Regions from separate parts of the Variovorax sp. GW821-FHT10D07 genome, predicted to be linked through region 3. Evidence: riboswitches for the same ligand, from Rfam matches in the RefSeq annotation. Region 3 holds a riboswitch; each other region holds the start of a gene.
What was found. A riboswitch is a leader RNA that binds a small molecule or an ion and turns the genes downstream of it on or off. The one in region 3 is predicted to bind cobalamin.

Region 1: it holds a riboswitch for cobalamin, as region 3 does, so the genes downstream of both, AC07PU_RS07415 (TonB-dependent receptor) here and AC07PU_RS13055 (TonB-dependent receptor domain-containing protein) in region 3, are expected to answer to the same signal.
Region 2: it holds a riboswitch for cobalamin, as region 3 does, so the genes downstream of both, AC07PU_RS21570 (TonB-dependent receptor) here and AC07PU_RS13055 (TonB-dependent receptor domain-containing protein) in region 3, are expected to answer to the same signal.

The regions. Positions count from the first base shown of each region.
Region 1 covers NZ_JBWKMZ010000002.1:459,989-464,974, forward strand. The annotation lists gene AC07PU_RS07415 (TonB-dependent receptor) at 1-1,848, opposite strand, end outside; cobalamin riboswitch at 1,990-2,268, opposite strand; gene AC07PU_RS07420 (hypothetical protein) at 2,315-2,611, opposite strand; gene AC07PU_RS07425 (hypothetical protein) at 2,866-3,270, shown strand; gene AC07PU_RS07430 (cation:proton antiporter domain-containing protein) at 3,282-4,986, opposite strand, start outside.
Region 2 covers NZ_JBWKMZ010000007.1:219,688-224,673, forward strand. The annotation lists gene AC07PU_RS21565 (ABC transporter substrate-binding protein) at 1-611, opposite strand, end outside; gene AC07PU_RS21570 (TonB-dependent receptor) at 614-2,698, opposite strand; cobalamin riboswitch at 2,885-3,141, opposite strand; gene AC07PU_RS21575 (ATP-binding protein) at 3,216-4,986, opposite strand, start outside.
Region 3 covers NZ_JBWKMZ010000003.1:570,999-575,984, forward strand. The annotation lists gene AC07PU_RS13040 (cell division protein ZapA) at 345-689, opposite strand; gene AC07PU_RS13045 (hypothetical protein) at 686-910, opposite strand; gene AC07PU_RS13050 (ClcB-like voltage-gated chloride channel protein) at 1,002-2,723, opposite strand; cobalamin riboswitch at 2,829-3,076, shown strand; gene AC07PU_RS13055 (TonB-dependent receptor domain-containing protein) at 3,173-4,986, shown strand, end outside.

The DNA of each region.
Region 1 (4,986 bases), on a different contig from region 3:
CTCGTTGAAGTCGTCGTAGCGCGCGCGCAGCTTGGCCGCATTGGCCTCGAGCCGCAGCGTCGGGGTCAGCGCGAGGTCGAGCGTGGCCTCGATGCCCTCGGACGACTGCTTGCCGACCTGCTGCGAGACGGTGGGGTTGTTCTGGTCGCGCGACAGCAGCTTCTTCTTCTCGATGCGGTAGGCGGCCACGGTCCAGGCGCCGCGGTTGTCGGCCAGCTGGCGCTTGTAGCCGACCTCGACCTGGTTGCCGGTGCTGAGGTCGAACGGCGCCTGCGTGGTCGAGGTGCTGATCAGCGAGGTCAGCGGGTCGGCCGCGTGCGCCAGCTGCGCATAGAAGGACTGCGAGGCATCGGGCGCATACACCGCGCCGATGCGGCCGGTGGCGTACTCGAAGGTCTTCGTGAGGCTGTTGGCCGCGTTGGCCAGGTCGGTGCGCGCCACCTTCGCATGGTCCCAGCGCAGGCTGGTGACCAGCGACCAGCGCTCGTCGAAGGCCAGCTTGTCCTCGGCGAACACGGCATAGGTGCTGGTGCGGGTCCGGTAGCGCGGCAGGTAGGGCGACGGCGACTGGTAGTAGCCGGGCAGGAAGACGAAGGGGTCGACCACCGAGCGACCGCCGTAGGGCGAGTCGCTCGAGTTCAGGAAGTCGATGCGGTTCACGTCGAAGCCCACCAGCACCTGGTTTTTCATGCCGAACAGTTCATGGCGGAAGGTGGCGTCGGTGCGGTTGCCGACCTGCTCCTGGTCGTGGCCGATCTCGAGGTAGTCGCCGCGCGTCACGCGGCGCGTGGCGGCATTGAAGGTATAGGTCTCGCTGTTGCGCCAGTGGCGCTGGCTCGCGAGCCGGTAGAGCTGGTTGTGCACGGTGACGGCATCGCTGGGCGTCCAGAGCGCGTCGAGGCGGGTCCACTTGTCGTCGTACTTGAGCTCGGCGTCGTCGACGTTGTAGTTCTGGCGCAGGGTCCGGCTGTCGAGGCGCCCGTCGATCAGCGGTACGCCCTGGTAGCGCTGCGGCGACTGGCGGCCCTCGTCGTGCGACAGGGTGAACTGCAGCTCGGGCGAGACGTCCAGCCGCAGCGCACCACCGACGGCCAGGCTCTCGCCCTCGCCGCGCGCCATGAAGCCGTGGGTGGCGCGGTGGCTGATGTCGAAGCGGTACGAAAGCTTGTCGTTGATCGCGCCGCCGCTGCCGAAGGCGGCCTGGCGCGTGGCGTCGGAGCCGTAGCTCAGCAGCGCCTCGTTGTGGATCGGTCCGCGCGTGGGCTTCTTGGGCACCACGTTGATCGCGCCGCCGATCGCGCCTTCGCCGTACATGACAGAGGCCGCGCCGCGCAGCACCTCGATGCGGTCGACCGACCAGGTGTCGAACGGGAAGGTGACGGTGCCCGCGCCCGCGAACAGCCGCGTACCGTCGAACAGCTGCATCACCGAGCCATGGCCCGAGAAGCCGCGCGCGGCCATCGAGGTGCTGCCGTTGCCCGGCGCGGGCGCCCCCGTGATGCCGGTGGCGCGGGTGGCGGCGTCGATGACGGAGACGTCGCCGCGCGCGCGGATGGTCTCGCCGGTCAGCACCTCGATGCTGGCGGGCGTCTCGAGCGGCGTGAGGCCGAGGCGGCTGCCGGTCTGCGTGGGCTCGGCGAGCGACAGCGCGGTCTGGGCACCGGCCTCGACCTGCACCGGCGGCAGGCTGGTGGCGGCCTGCTGCGCGAAGCCGCTGCCGGCGCCGAAGGCCAGGCCGATGGCGGCGGACATGCCGCCGAGGCGGCGGGCGGCGGGGCGACCCCGGTGGCGGTGCGGGCGGCGGCCGGCCGCGCCCGTGCGATCGCCCGACGGCGATGCGTGATCCATGTGACTTCTCCTCCGACCCGCGTCCCCGCAGGTTCTCTGACCGAACGTGGACACGGCGGGAAGTCGATCGATGGCCGGGACCGGCGGCGGGAAAAGCAAGCGCTTCGCCGGCCGGCGGCCCGGACACGCACTCCCGCAGCGTCCGAGGCGGTGACGAAGGCCGGTATCCGGGCTCGCGGAGCGCAGCGGCGCGCAGTCGAAACTGCAGCGCCGTTGCGGAAGCCCTCGCCTTCCCACGCCTTGGGGGCGCAGTGGCTGCCGATGCTCTGGGGGCATGGCGTGAGGACTTCCAGATCCGCTGACCGTTGCGGGGGCAGCGCAGGAATGGAGGCGTCCGGACGACGCGTCGCACCTGCTTCCCGTTTAACCCCGTGGCCATGGCATGCATGGCTGGCGGGGCACCTTCGAACCGTGGTGCCGGTGCGGTCTTTGTTTTTAGAAGAAAGACTGCACCGAACGGCGGGGATTATAGGGAGCGGGTGCCGCCGGGGACGTCCGGCGTGCGGGTGTCCTGCGGCCGGCCCGGGCCTTCGGTGCCGAACAGCCGGCGCAGCACGCTGACGCCGGCCACCAGCGCATTGGAATAGCTGGAATGCGGCTCGATGGCGGCCTCGAGCGGCAGGTAGGAATGGACCGCGCCCTCGCCCGCGGCATCGTCGACCGCCTCCATCAGCACCCAGTAGAACTCGCCGGGCTCCAGCTCGTGGACGGTCAGCGCGAGGTTGCGGGGCGACGGCGACAGGGTGGCGGGGATGGTGTTCACGCGAAGCTCTGGAAGGTGGGCGTTGGCGAAAGCGGCGCAGCGCCGGAATCGTAGACACGCCCTGTCACAACGCGCGGGCACTTCATCACGTTCACCGCCGGCGAAAACCCTGTGTGCTTCCTGCGGCAGGCGGTGGCCCCGACCGTTCCCAGCTTCCGGGCTTCTCCTACAGGCGGGCGTTGGTGCGCGACCTAAGTTTTGCCCATGGATCAAACACCCGCGGCACGCCGCAAGCCCAGACGACAGGAGGCCCCATGAAGCGATTCACCCTGGATCCCTCGATGCGAGCGACCATCGGCGGCGCGTTCTATCCCACCGGTTACTCGGTGGTGATGTTCGCGAGCGCCGAGGACGCCGAGCGCATCGGCCGCCAGCTCGTCGAGCAAGGCGTGAGCGCGGACGACATCTTCCTGCTGCCGCCCCGGACGGTGCTGGCCGAGATCACGCCCACGGTGGCCGATGCGGACAACCCCCTGCCCTCCGCAGGCACCGAGGGCGCGACGGTGCGTGCCTACACCAAGCTGGCGCGCGAAGGCCACACGGCGCTGCTGGTGCGCACCGAGGAACAGGACGATGCCGAACGCATGATGGAGGTGGTGCGCACGGTGCCGTACTCGATCGCCCAGCGCTATCGCATGCTGGTGATCGAGGACCTCTAACCTGGCGTACGTCAGGCCGGCGCGCCCGGCACGGTGGGCGCGCCATTCGCGCCATGGGGCGCGGGCGGCGCCACGGCGCGGCGCACCACGTCGCGCGCCATCGCCTGGGCCAGCTCGTGCTCGCCGAGGAACACGGTGGCCGAGACCTCGCGCGTGAGCAGATCGGCTTCCGCTTCGTTGTGGCTGCGGATGACGGTCTCGATGCTGGGGTTGAGGGTGCGCGCGGTCTCGATCATCTGCCGCACGTTGAGCGCGGCCGGCGTGGCCACCACCAGCACCCGGGCACGCGCGATGTGGGCCTGGATCAGCACCGCGGGATCGGCCGCGTCGCCGTAGACGGCGGCGCCGCCCTCCTCGCGCAGCTTCTCGACCAGCTCGCGGTTCTGCTCGGCCACCACGTAGGGGATGTCGTGCGCCTTGAGCTCGGCCGCGATGCGGCGCCCGACCCGGCCATAGCCGACCAGCACCACCTGGCGCGAGAGGTAGCGCGCCTCGGTGCTCATCGGCAGCTCGGCCAGCGGATCGTCGCGCGCCTCGAGGCGGCGCGCGAACGAGGAATGGGCATGCAGCCATTTCTGCAGCGGCGCGATCAGGCTGAACCACAGCGGATTGGTGGCGATGGAGATCAGCGCGCCGGCCAGGATCAGGCTCTGGCCCTCGGCGGGCATCAGCCCGAGCGAGACGCCCAGGCCCACGAGGATGAACGAGAACTCGCCGATCTGCGCCAGGCTGGCGCTGACGGTGAGCGCGGTGGCCAGCGGGTAGCGCAGCACCAGCACCAGCGCGGAGGCCGCGAGCGACTTGCCCAGCACGATGACCAGCACCACGGCCAGCACCTGCAGCGGGCGCTCGATCAGCACCGAGGGATCGAACAGCATGCCGACCGAGACGAAGAACAGCACGGCGAAGGCGTCGCGCAGCGGCAGCGATTCCTGGGCGGCGCGGTGGCTGAACTGCGACTCGCGCATCACCATGCCGGCGAAGAAGGCGCCGAGCGCGAAGGAGACGCCGAACAACGCGGCCGAGGCGAAGGCGATGCTGACGGCGGCGGCCACCACGCACAGGGTGAACAGCTCGCGCGAGCCGGTGCGCGCGACCTGCCAGAGGATCCACGGGAACACGCGGCGCCCGACAATCAGCATCAGGGCGACGAAGCCGCCGACCTGCAGCAGCGTCAAGCCCAGGGTCTGCCACAACGGCGAGGCATCGGTGCCGGCGGCGCGGCCGCCGAGGGTTTCGGCGAGCGGGGGCAGCAACACGAGCACCAGCACCATGGCGAGGTCTTCGACCACCAGCCAGCCGACGGCGACGCGGCCGGTGAAGGAATCGAGGATGCCCAGGCTCTCGAGCGCGCGCAGCAGCACGACGGTGCTCGCGACCGACAGCGCCAGCCCGAACACCAGCGCCGCGCCCAGGTTCCAGCCCCACCACAGCGCGAGCCCGCCACCGAGCAGCGTGGCCACGGTGATCTGCGCCAGCGCGCCGGGCAGCGCGATCTTGCGCACGGCCAGCAGGTCGTCGAGCGAGAAATGCAGCCCCACGCCGAACATCAGCAGCATCACGCCGATCTCGGCCAGCTGCGCGGCGATGCCGGCATCGGCCACGAAACCGGGCGTGAAAGGACCGATGATGACGCCGGCCAGCAGGTAGCCGACCAGCGCCGGCAGGCGAAGGCGCGCGGCGAGAAAGCCGAACACCAGGGCCAGGCCGAGGCCG
Region 2 (4,986 bases), on a different contig from region 3:
TGGCCCGTGCCCACGGTCTGGAAGGCACCGCGCGCGGCGGCCGCCGTCTCGAAATAGACGCTGCGGCGCGGCGCGCCCTCGAGCCGGCGTTCGATCGCGGCCAGCCGCGCCTGCATGTCCTCCCGCACCCGGCGGGCCTGTTCGTCGGCACCCGTCGCGCGCCCGAGCAGGTCGATGTTGCGGAACACCGAGGGCAGGTCGGGATGCGCGAGCACCACGCAGGGCAGCTTCGCGCGGTCGAAGGCATCGACCAGCGACAGCGCCGAGTGATGCGAGGGCGTGACCACGAGCAGGTCGGGCTGGAAGGCGGCGACCGCCTCGGCCGAGTAGCCGAGCGCGCCGCCGATGCTGGGCTTGGCGCGCGCGTCCTCGGGCCAGCGCACGCGCCCGCCGATGGCCACCACGCGGTCGGCCAGGCCCAGGGCCCAGGCCAGCTCGACGTTGCTCGGGAACACCACCACGATGCGTTGCGGCGCGCGCGGCACGACGACGCGCCGGCCCAGCGCATCGACGAGTTCGCGCGGGAAGCCGCCCGACGGCGCCTCCTCGGCGCCCGCGGGCAGAACGGCCGTCATGCACACCATGCCGAGGATCGCGTCGCGCCGGTTCACGCTCAGAAGGTGTAGCGCGCGCGGGCGAACACCGTCCTCGGCGCACCGGCGTTGCCGGCTTCCTGCGCCGACAGGTCGTCGGCGATGTAGTACTTGTTCGTTAGGTTGTTCACCCCGGCCTGCAGTGTGAGCGAAGGATTGACGCGATAGGCCACGGCGACGTTGAGCAGCAGGTAGCCGGGCAGCTTCTGCGGATTGACCGCATTGTCGCGGAGGTAGCGGCTGCCCACGTAGCTGGCGGTGCCGGTCACGGCCCAGGCGCCGTGCGCATAGGTCAGGCCCGCGCCCGCGATGTTGTGGGCCGACATGCGCACGCGGTAGCCGCCGAAGTTGGTGCTGCGCGCGCCGCTGTCGGTGTAGGTCTGGAAGTCCTTGAGCCGCGCGTCCTGCCAGGTGTAGTGCAGGTAGCCGTTCCAGCGCGGCGAGAGCTGGAACTGCAACTGGGTTTCGATGCCCTTGGTGCGCGAGGTCGCGTTGCTGAAGACGAAGGAGTCGGGGCCGTTGCGGTAGGAGCGCTGGCCGTCGATCTTCTCGGCCTCGAACAGGCTGAGCTGGTAGCTCCAGCGGTCGTCCGCCGCGCGGCCCTTCAGGCCCACTTCCTTGCTGCGCGTGATCTCGGGCCGCAGGATGTCGGGCACGATCACGCCGCCGCGCGTGTTGAGCGCCACGGCCTGCGGCCGGAAGCCTTCGCTCCAGTTCGCGAACACGGCGTGCGAGGAGGCATCGCCCTGCAGGAACAGCCAGTCCACGCCGGCGCGCGGGCTGGTGTGGCTGCCTTCCTGCGCCGAGATCACCTGCGTGCCCGTGCGGCCGAGCGTCTGCTCGAAGCGGTCGTGGCGCACGCCCAGCGTGAAGCCGACCGGGCCGTACTCGAAGCGGTCCTGCAGGTAGACGCTGCGCACCTCCTGGTCGAAGCGCGAGGAGGTGATGCTGCCGCGCACGCCGCGCGGATCGTTGCGCACGTTGCTCACGGGGATGTCGTAGAACGGTCCGCGGTAGGTGGGCGCGTTGCTGAAGCTCGGCGAGTCGAGTCCCTGCCAGCCGCGCTCGAGGTTCAAGCCGGCCTGGAACTCGTTGCTCCAGCCCTTGCCCGCCATCAGGTGCGTGGCCGCGAGCTCGTGGTAGACGCCGCGGTCGGCGGTGTAGCTCTCGGAATAGCCCTTGCTCACGGCCGCGGGCGGCGGAACGATGGTGATGCCGCCCGCGAAGAAGCGGTTGTAGCGCGCGAAGCTGCTCAGGTGGTTGATCGACCAGCCGGCGCCGAGCTCGAAGCGGTTCTTCCACGAGAACGACTGGTAGTCGCCCGTGACGTAGGAGTCGGGAATGCCGTAGTTGTCGCGCGACGTGATGCCGAAGATCGGCTTGCCGTTGACCAGCGGCACGATCGAGCCGCGGTCGCCGCGCACGCGCGTGTCGTAGAGCTGGAAGCCGGTGGTCCAGTTGCGCGTGACGGCGAAGTCGCCGCCGACCAGCAGGGCCGACTGCGCGCGGCCGGCATCGCGCTGGAAGCCGTTGTAGTCGCTGTTGGCCACGCCGATGTAGAGGTTGCCGCGCTCGAAGTCCCAGCGGTAGCGCAGGCTGCCGTCGAGGCGGCCGTGGCTGCCGATGGTGGCCGTGAGGCTGCCGCCCGCGCGCTCGGGCTTCATGAAGAACTGCGCCACGCCGCCGATCGCGTTCTTGCCGTAGAGCGCCGAGGCCGGGCCCTTGATGAACTCGAGCCGGTCCACCAGGTCGGGCGCGATCAGCGTGATGTCGGCATTGCCCTGCAGCAGGCGCAGCGGCACGCCGTCCATCAGCACCAGCACGTCCTGCGTGTCGCGCAGGCCGCGGGTCTCGAAGCGCGAGTAGTAGTTGCCCTGCGTGCCGTACTGCAGGCCCGGCACGCTGCGCAGCGTGTCCTCGAGCGTGACGGCGCCCACCGCGTCGAGCTGCGCGCGTTCGACCGAATAGGTGGCGAAGGGCAGCCGCAGCGTGTCGGCTTCCTGGCGCGTGGCGGTGGAGATGGTCTTGCGGTCGCTGACGGTGGTGGGCGGCAGCGAGCCGGCGCCCTCGGCGTCCTGCGCCGAAGCGACCGAGGCGAGCAGCATGACGCCGGATCCGATGAGGGCTTGGTGGGGTCTGACGCGACCGCGCCTGTAGATGTTGCGCACGTGGGCTTCCTTCGGGCCCGCGCTCCCGCGGGCCATGAGAACAAACCGGGCGCCGATGGATGCTGCAAGCGACCGGGTCCGCGCCCACGCGTGACCGGCCCGGCTTGCCTGCACTCCCGCAGCGACCGAACGAGGCGAAGGCCGGTATCCGGGCTTGCGGAGCGCAGCGAGGCATCGAGCGATGCTTCGCTGCCGCGATCCTCGCCTTCCCATGCCGAGGCACAGTGGCCGCCGGTGCCCGCGAAGGCATCGACTGTGAGGACCGCGAATCCGCCGACCGTTGCGGGGGCAGCGCAGGAATGGGGCCCCGTGGGGCTCGTCACCTGCTTCCCGTTTAACGCCGGTCACGGGACCGGCGCACCTTCGCGCACGCCGGCTTGGGTGATGCTTTCGTTTGCATCGGCCGGCGGGGCGGATTATAGGAGCGGGTCTTGCGCCGCCCGGCGCGAAAAACTCAGGGCGCGGGCGTGGACGTGTGTGGCAGCCGCACGGTGAACACCACGTAGCCGTCGTCGTGCGCATAGCCGATGCTGCCGCGGTGCGAGCGCACGATGGCCTGCGCGATGTGCAGCCCCAGGCCCAGTCCGCCCTTGTTGCGCTCGTTGGGCACGCTGCGCTGCTTGAAGGCGCTGAACAGGTCGGGCACCAGCGCGGCGTCGATCGGCGGCGCGCGGTTGGCCACGCTGAACACCACGTGCGCGTCGACCTGCTCGAGCCGGATGCGCACCGCCTCGCCGGGCAGGCCGTGGTGGCGCGCGTTGCTCACCAGGTTGCCGACCAGCTGCGCCATGCGGTCGGGATCGGCCAGCACGGGCAGATTCCTGGGCGCCTCCAGCTCGAGTTGCGAGCCGGGATAGGCGGTGCGCGACTCGTCGACCGCGTCTTCCAGCAGCCGTGCCAGGTCGATCTGCGCCGGCACCACCTGCAGGCCCATGCCGCTTTGCAGGCGCGAGGCATCGAGCACCTGGCCGATCAGCCGCGCCATGCGGCTGCTCGAGGTCTGGATGCGCTGGCCCAGCCGCGCGCCGGCGTTGCTGCCGTCGGGCAGGCTGCGTTCGAGCAGCTTGGCGGCCATCGTGATCGACTGCAGCGGGTCGCGCAGGTCGTGGCCCAGCACGGCCAGCAGCTCGGTGCGGGCCTTGTAGGTGTCGGCCAGCCGCGCCGCGCTGGCGCGGATCAGCTCGTCGCGCAGCTGGCGCGCGAAGTCGAGATCGTTGGCGCCCCAGGGCACGCTGGTGTCGCGCACCGTCTGCTTCCAGACGTCGAAGGAGCCGCGCGGCGTGAGCCGGGGGCCGAGCGGGCCGCTCACGTAGTGCTTCTCGGGCTTGCCGCCCCAGTTGATGGTCTCGATCTGTTCCTTGCGCGCGAGCACCAGCCAGCCGTTGTCGATCGCGTCGAAGCGCAGCGCGAGAAAGCCGCACCACACGCCGCTCAGCGAACGCAGGTTCTCGGGCAGTTGCTCGCGCGTGTGCAGCGCCACGATCTGGTCGCCGTTCGTCGAGGCGGTGAGCCACTGCATCAGCGCCGCCGCGGCCTCGCGGGGCATGTCGCCGTCCACGTGCAGCCGCGACTGCTCGGCGATGACCGCCGCCTGCGCGTCGAAGGCGTCGGCCAGCGGGCGCGCCAGGCCGATCAGCGCGCTGAAGGTGTCCTCGGCATGCAGCACCGCCTCGATCAGCGAGCCGCGCAGCTGCGCCGCGCTCGAGGCCCGGCCCGCCTGCTCGCGCGCCAGCAGGCTCTGCACGTTCGAGGCCAGCACCTGCGCGAGCACGTCGCAGGCCATGCGGATCGCGTAGGGCACCTGGTGGGCGCTGCGGTGGTGGCAGGCCAGCATGCCCCAGAGCTGGCCGTTGATGACGATCGAGATGCTCATCGACGCGCCCACGCCCATGTTGCGCAGGTACTCGATGTGGATCGGCGACACGCTGCGCAGCGTGCAGTGGCTCATGTCCAGCGGCGGCAGCTGCGGGTCGGCCACGTCGAGCCCGACCGGCGTCGACTGCACGTCCGCGATCAGGCGCAGGGTGTTGATCACGTAGAGCCGGCGCGCCTGCGCCGGGATGTCGCTGGCCGGATAGCGCCGGCCCACGAAGGGCTCGAGCGCCTCGTGGCGGCGCTCGGCCACCACCTCGCCGCTGTCGTCGTGGCGGAAGCGGTAGGCCATCACGCGGTCGAAGCCCGTGAGTTGCCGCACCGCCTCCACCGAGAGATTGAGCAGTCCGTCG
Region 3 (4,986 bases):
TCAGCGCAACGAAGAGGAATAGGTGTCTGCGAATGGGCGCCAGACTCGCATCCTGAACCGGGGTTCAGGTGGGCGAGGGCAGCAAGACTTCGGGTTCATCTGACGCGAGATGATCACACCCGTCGAGCGATATACCAAGCCCGGCTCCGTAGAGCATTGGAACAAGGACATATAAAGCCCAACGCGCACCGCAGACAGGAACGATTTTACGCCTTCGCGCTGGGGCGGCTCCCGGTTTTTTTGGTGGAATCCCTGCGGCGCGGGCAGGTTTGCATCGAAGTTCTTGCAGTGCGCGCCGATCTCTGCGAATGAGAGAAAGAAAGCGCGCTGATGCTCGGATCAGCTCAGAGCAGATGACCGTCGCCGGCCAGTGCCTGGTCGAGCTTGTGGATCAGTTGCGTGGCCTTCGGATCGACCGCGCCGTCGTCGGCGGGTGCCGCGGCCGGGGCCGTGGTCGGTTCGGCGGGCGGCGCGGCCTTCGCCGTGGCCTCCTGCGCCGCGAGATCGAAGGCCAGGTTCAGCGAGGCCAGCACCGCGATGCGATCGCGCGCCTTGACCTTGCCCGCGTCGCGGATCTTGCACATGGCCGCATCCACGCGTTCGACCGCGTCGCGCAATTGCGCTTCGCCGCCATCGGGACAGCCGAGCAGATAGCTCTGGCCCATGATCTGAACTTCGATCTGCTTCATGCGGGGGAATCTTCGGAGGGAGGTACGGCCGGCAGCTGCTCGAGCAGCGCATCGAGCCGCGTGCGCGCCGCCGCGAGCCGCGACTTGAGCGCATCGCGCTCGCGCGTCAGCGCATCGACCTGTTCCTGCAGCAGCGCGTTCGTGCGCTGCACCTCTTCGTGACGCAAGAGCAGGCGTTCCACGCGCTCGGCGATCTGGTCGATGGGGCTGGAGGCGGGCATGGTGCGCGATTGTAGTTTCCCGTGAAAGCGGCGGTCCTCCGGGGCACCCGCCGCGCCTGGCACGGCATTCTGCGGCCTGCGCGCCGCGCCATCAAACTTCGCTGAGCCGCACGTAGGTGGCGAGCAACGCGCTCTTGGCCGCCACGCCCAGCAGCACCGGGTTCGCCGCGCTCTCGATCACCGGCAGCCGCTCGCCCAGGTGCTCGAGGAAGCGCTGCAGCGCCTCGCCGAGGCTGGTGTCGGCCGTGATCGGCGCGATGGCCTGCGACAGCAGGTCCGCCGCGCGCACCTCGGCCGCGGCCGTGCCGAGCGCCGAGAGCGGTACCACGCCGAGGTAGCGCTGGTTCGCATCGACCACGTAGAGGTACTTCACCGGGTGCTGCAGGAACAGCCGGCTCATCGCCTCGCGATCGGCCTCGGGGCCGACCACCGTCTGCGCCGGCTGCACCAGGTCGCGGATGTGCAGCGCGCGCAGCCGCAACTGCTCGTCCTGCTGCTCGCGGCGGCGCAGCGTGATCTCGTACATCGAGCCCGCATTGGCCGAACGCGCGACGAAATAGGCGATCACGCCGGCCAGCATCAGCGGCAGCATCACCTGGTAGTTGAGCGTCATCTCGAAGATCATGAGGATCGCCATCAGCGGCGCCTGCGTGGCCCCGGCGAGAAAGGCGCCCATGCCGACCACCGCGTAGGCCGAGGGTGCCGACACCGCGTGCGGCCACAGCGCCTGCGCGGCATGGCCGAACAGCGCGCCCACCATGCAGCCGAAGAACAGCGCGGGCGTGAACACGCCGCCCACCGCGCCCGAGCCGGCCGTGGCCAGCGTGGCGACCAGCTTGGCCGCGAGCACCATCGCGATCAGGGTCCAGGTCCAGGGCGTGTGCAGCACCGCGTTGACCACGCTGTAGCCATTGCCCCAGACCTCGGGCCAGGGCACCGACACCAGCCCCATCGCGAGCCCGCCGAGCGCGAGCCGCCACGGCAGCGCGAACGGCAGCCGCGCGAACAGCGCCCGGCTGCCCTGCAGCGCGCGCAGGAAGCCCGCGGCCGCGAAGCCCAGCAGCACGCCGAGCAGCGCGAACAGCGGGATCTCGGCGCCATGCAGCTCGGGGAACACCGGCATCTGGTAGGGCGGCTGGTAGCCGGGCAGGGCGCGCATCACGATGTTGGCGACCACGGCCGCGATCAGGATCGGGCCCACGCTCTCCATCACGATCGAGCCGAGCACGATCTCGGCGACGAAGAAGGCGCCCGCGATCGGCGCGTTGTACGCGGCCGTGAGGCCGGCCGCCGCGCCGCAGGCCACCAGCAGCCGCAGCCGCTCGACCGGGAAGCGGAACACCCGGCCCAGCAGCGAGGCGGCCAATGCGGCGAGCTGCACCATCGAGCCCTCGCGGCCGATCGAGCCGCCGGTGCCGATGCTCACCAGCGAGGAGGCGCTGCGCACCAGCGTCTGCGTGACCGGGATGCGGCCGTCGCCGAGCACGATCGCTTCCATGTAGTCGGAGGTGGCGCTGCGCACCGCGACGCGCTTCGCGAGCACGAGCAGCCCGCCGGCCACGAGGCCGCCCGCGGCGGGGAAGGCGATGCGCGCCCACCACGGCAGCGCGCGCGCCATCGCGACCAGGCTGTCGCCGGGGCCGAGCACCAGGTGCTCGAAGCCGCGCAGCGTGGCGCGGAACAGTTCGGTCGCGAGCGTGCCGAGCAGGCCGGCGACGATGGACCACAGCAGCATCGACTGCCAGCCCGAGACGCCGAACAGGCGTTGCAGGGCGGAGCGCAGGCGCAGCAGCAGCGAGGAGCGCAGGGTCATGCGAGGCGGTGGTGATGGCATCCCATAGCCTGTCGATGTTAGTGCGCGAGGCGCGGCGAACGTCGGGCCCACGCAACTTTCGACTTAAGGCGCGCGGCGCAGCGCCTAGAATCTCGCCCGTTGGTGCCTGCGGCGTGGTTCACGCGCCGCGGTTCAACGGGAAGCAGGAGTGAAGGGACCGGCCGCGCGCCGGCACCGAAGCCGCCTGCGCTGCCCCCGCAACGGTCAAGCAGACGGCGCCGCAAGGCGCCACCCTCTCCACACGAGCCACTGGGCGCCCTGAAACAGGCGCCTGGGAAGGCGGCGAGGGCCGGTCTGCCAGCCCGGATACCGGCCAACAAGGCGGTTCGCGCATGCCCTTCGCTTCGTCGATGCAGGCACGGACCAATGGCGCCCCGGGCGCCGGCGGGGAGGCCGGCAAGGGGCATAGACGTTCGTTCGCTCACTCCATGATTTCCTGCGTTTCCTTCTCGCGCCGTTCGCGCGCTCGCGTTTCTGCGTCCTCCTTGCGCGCGCGCCTGGCCGGCCTGCCGCTGGCCCTGGTGCCGGCCTTCGGCGGCCTGCTGCTGGCCCAGCTGCCATCGGTCGCTTCGGCACAGCAACAGCCCGGCGTGCTCGGCGAGACGGTGGTCACGGCCAACCGCACCGCGCAGCCGCTGTCGGACCTGGTGGCCGATGTCTCGGTGATCGACCGCGAGACCATCGAGCGCAGCGGATCCACCGGCGTGGCCGACGTGCTCGCGCGCCAGGCCGGCATCCAGATCGTGCGCAACGGCGGCGTGGGCAACTCGACCAGCGTCTACATCCGCGGCGCCGAGACGCGCTTCACCGCCGTCTACATCGACGGCGTGCGCGTGGACTCGCAGGCCACCGGCGGCGCGGCCTGGGAAAGCATCCCGCTGGCGCAGATCGACCGCATCGAGGTGCTGCGCGGCCCGGCTGCCGCGGTCTACGGCTCCGACGCCATCGGCGGCGTGATCCAGCTGTTCACCAAGCGCGGCGAGGAGGGCGTGTCGCCCTCGATCGGCGTGGGCTTCGGCAGCCATGGCCTGTTCCGCACCGAGGCCGCGATCAGCGGCAAGGCCAACGTCTTCGACTATTCGTTCGGCGTGGCGCACGAGGAGAGCCGCGGCTTCAACATCCAGCCGCTCGAGAAGCGCACCTTGCCCAAGGACGGCTTCACCAGCCCCGACCGCGACGGCTACAACACCACCTCGGGCAATGTGCGCCTGGGCTGGCAGATCGCGCCCGGCCAGCGCCTCGAGGCCACCGCGCTGTCGAGCGACACGCAGGCGCGCTACGACGCGGCCAAGTCCGGCAGCAAGCCGCCGGCCTACTACCTCGACGACCAGAGCCGCAACCGGCTGCGCACCGGCGGCCTGACCTGGTCGGCGCAGTGGAACGAGGTCTACAGCACGCGGCTGCAGGTGACCGATTCGCAGTCGGTCTACAGCACCATGCCCTCGTACTACCGCACCGAGACCCGGCTGCGCGGCTACCTGTTCCAGAACGAGCTGCGCTTCGGCCCGCACCTGGTGACGGCCGCGCTCGAGCGCCGCGAGGACCGGCTCGAGAACGCGCCCACCAGCGCCACCGACAAGGGCCTGGCGCGCAAGCGTTCGCAGGATGCGGTCTCGCTCGGCTACGGCTTCGTGCAGGGCCCGCATTCGCTGCAGCTCAATGTGCGCCACGACGACGACAGCGAGTTCGGCGGCAAGACCACCGGCAGCGCCGCCTACGGCTTCGCGATCACGCCGAAGCTGCGCGTGACCGCCTCGGCCGGCACCGCCTTCCGCGCGCCCACGCTCTACCAGCGCTTCAGCGAATACGGCAAGCCCGACCTGCAGCCCGAGTCGAGCCGCAACGTCGAGCTCGGCCTCAAGTACACCGACGGCCCGACCAACGCGGGCATCGTGGTCTACCGCAACCAAGTGCGCAACCTGATCGTGTTCGACTCGACCGCCAAGGGCTGCGCCTCGTCCTTCGGCTGCTATGGCAGCACCGCGCGGGCGCGCTACGAGGGCGTGACGCTCTCGGCCGGCCACCGCATCGGCGACGTCACGCTGCGCGCCTCGCTCGACTTCCAGGACCCGCGCGACCTCGCCACCGACAAGCTGCTCGCGCGCCGCGCCAAGCGCTATGCCACGCTGGGCGCCGACTGGCGCCTCGGCGGCTGGACGCTGGGCGCCGAGGTGCAGACCTCGAGCCAGCGCTACGACGACGCGGCCAACACGCGCACGCTCGGCGGCTACACGCTGCTGAA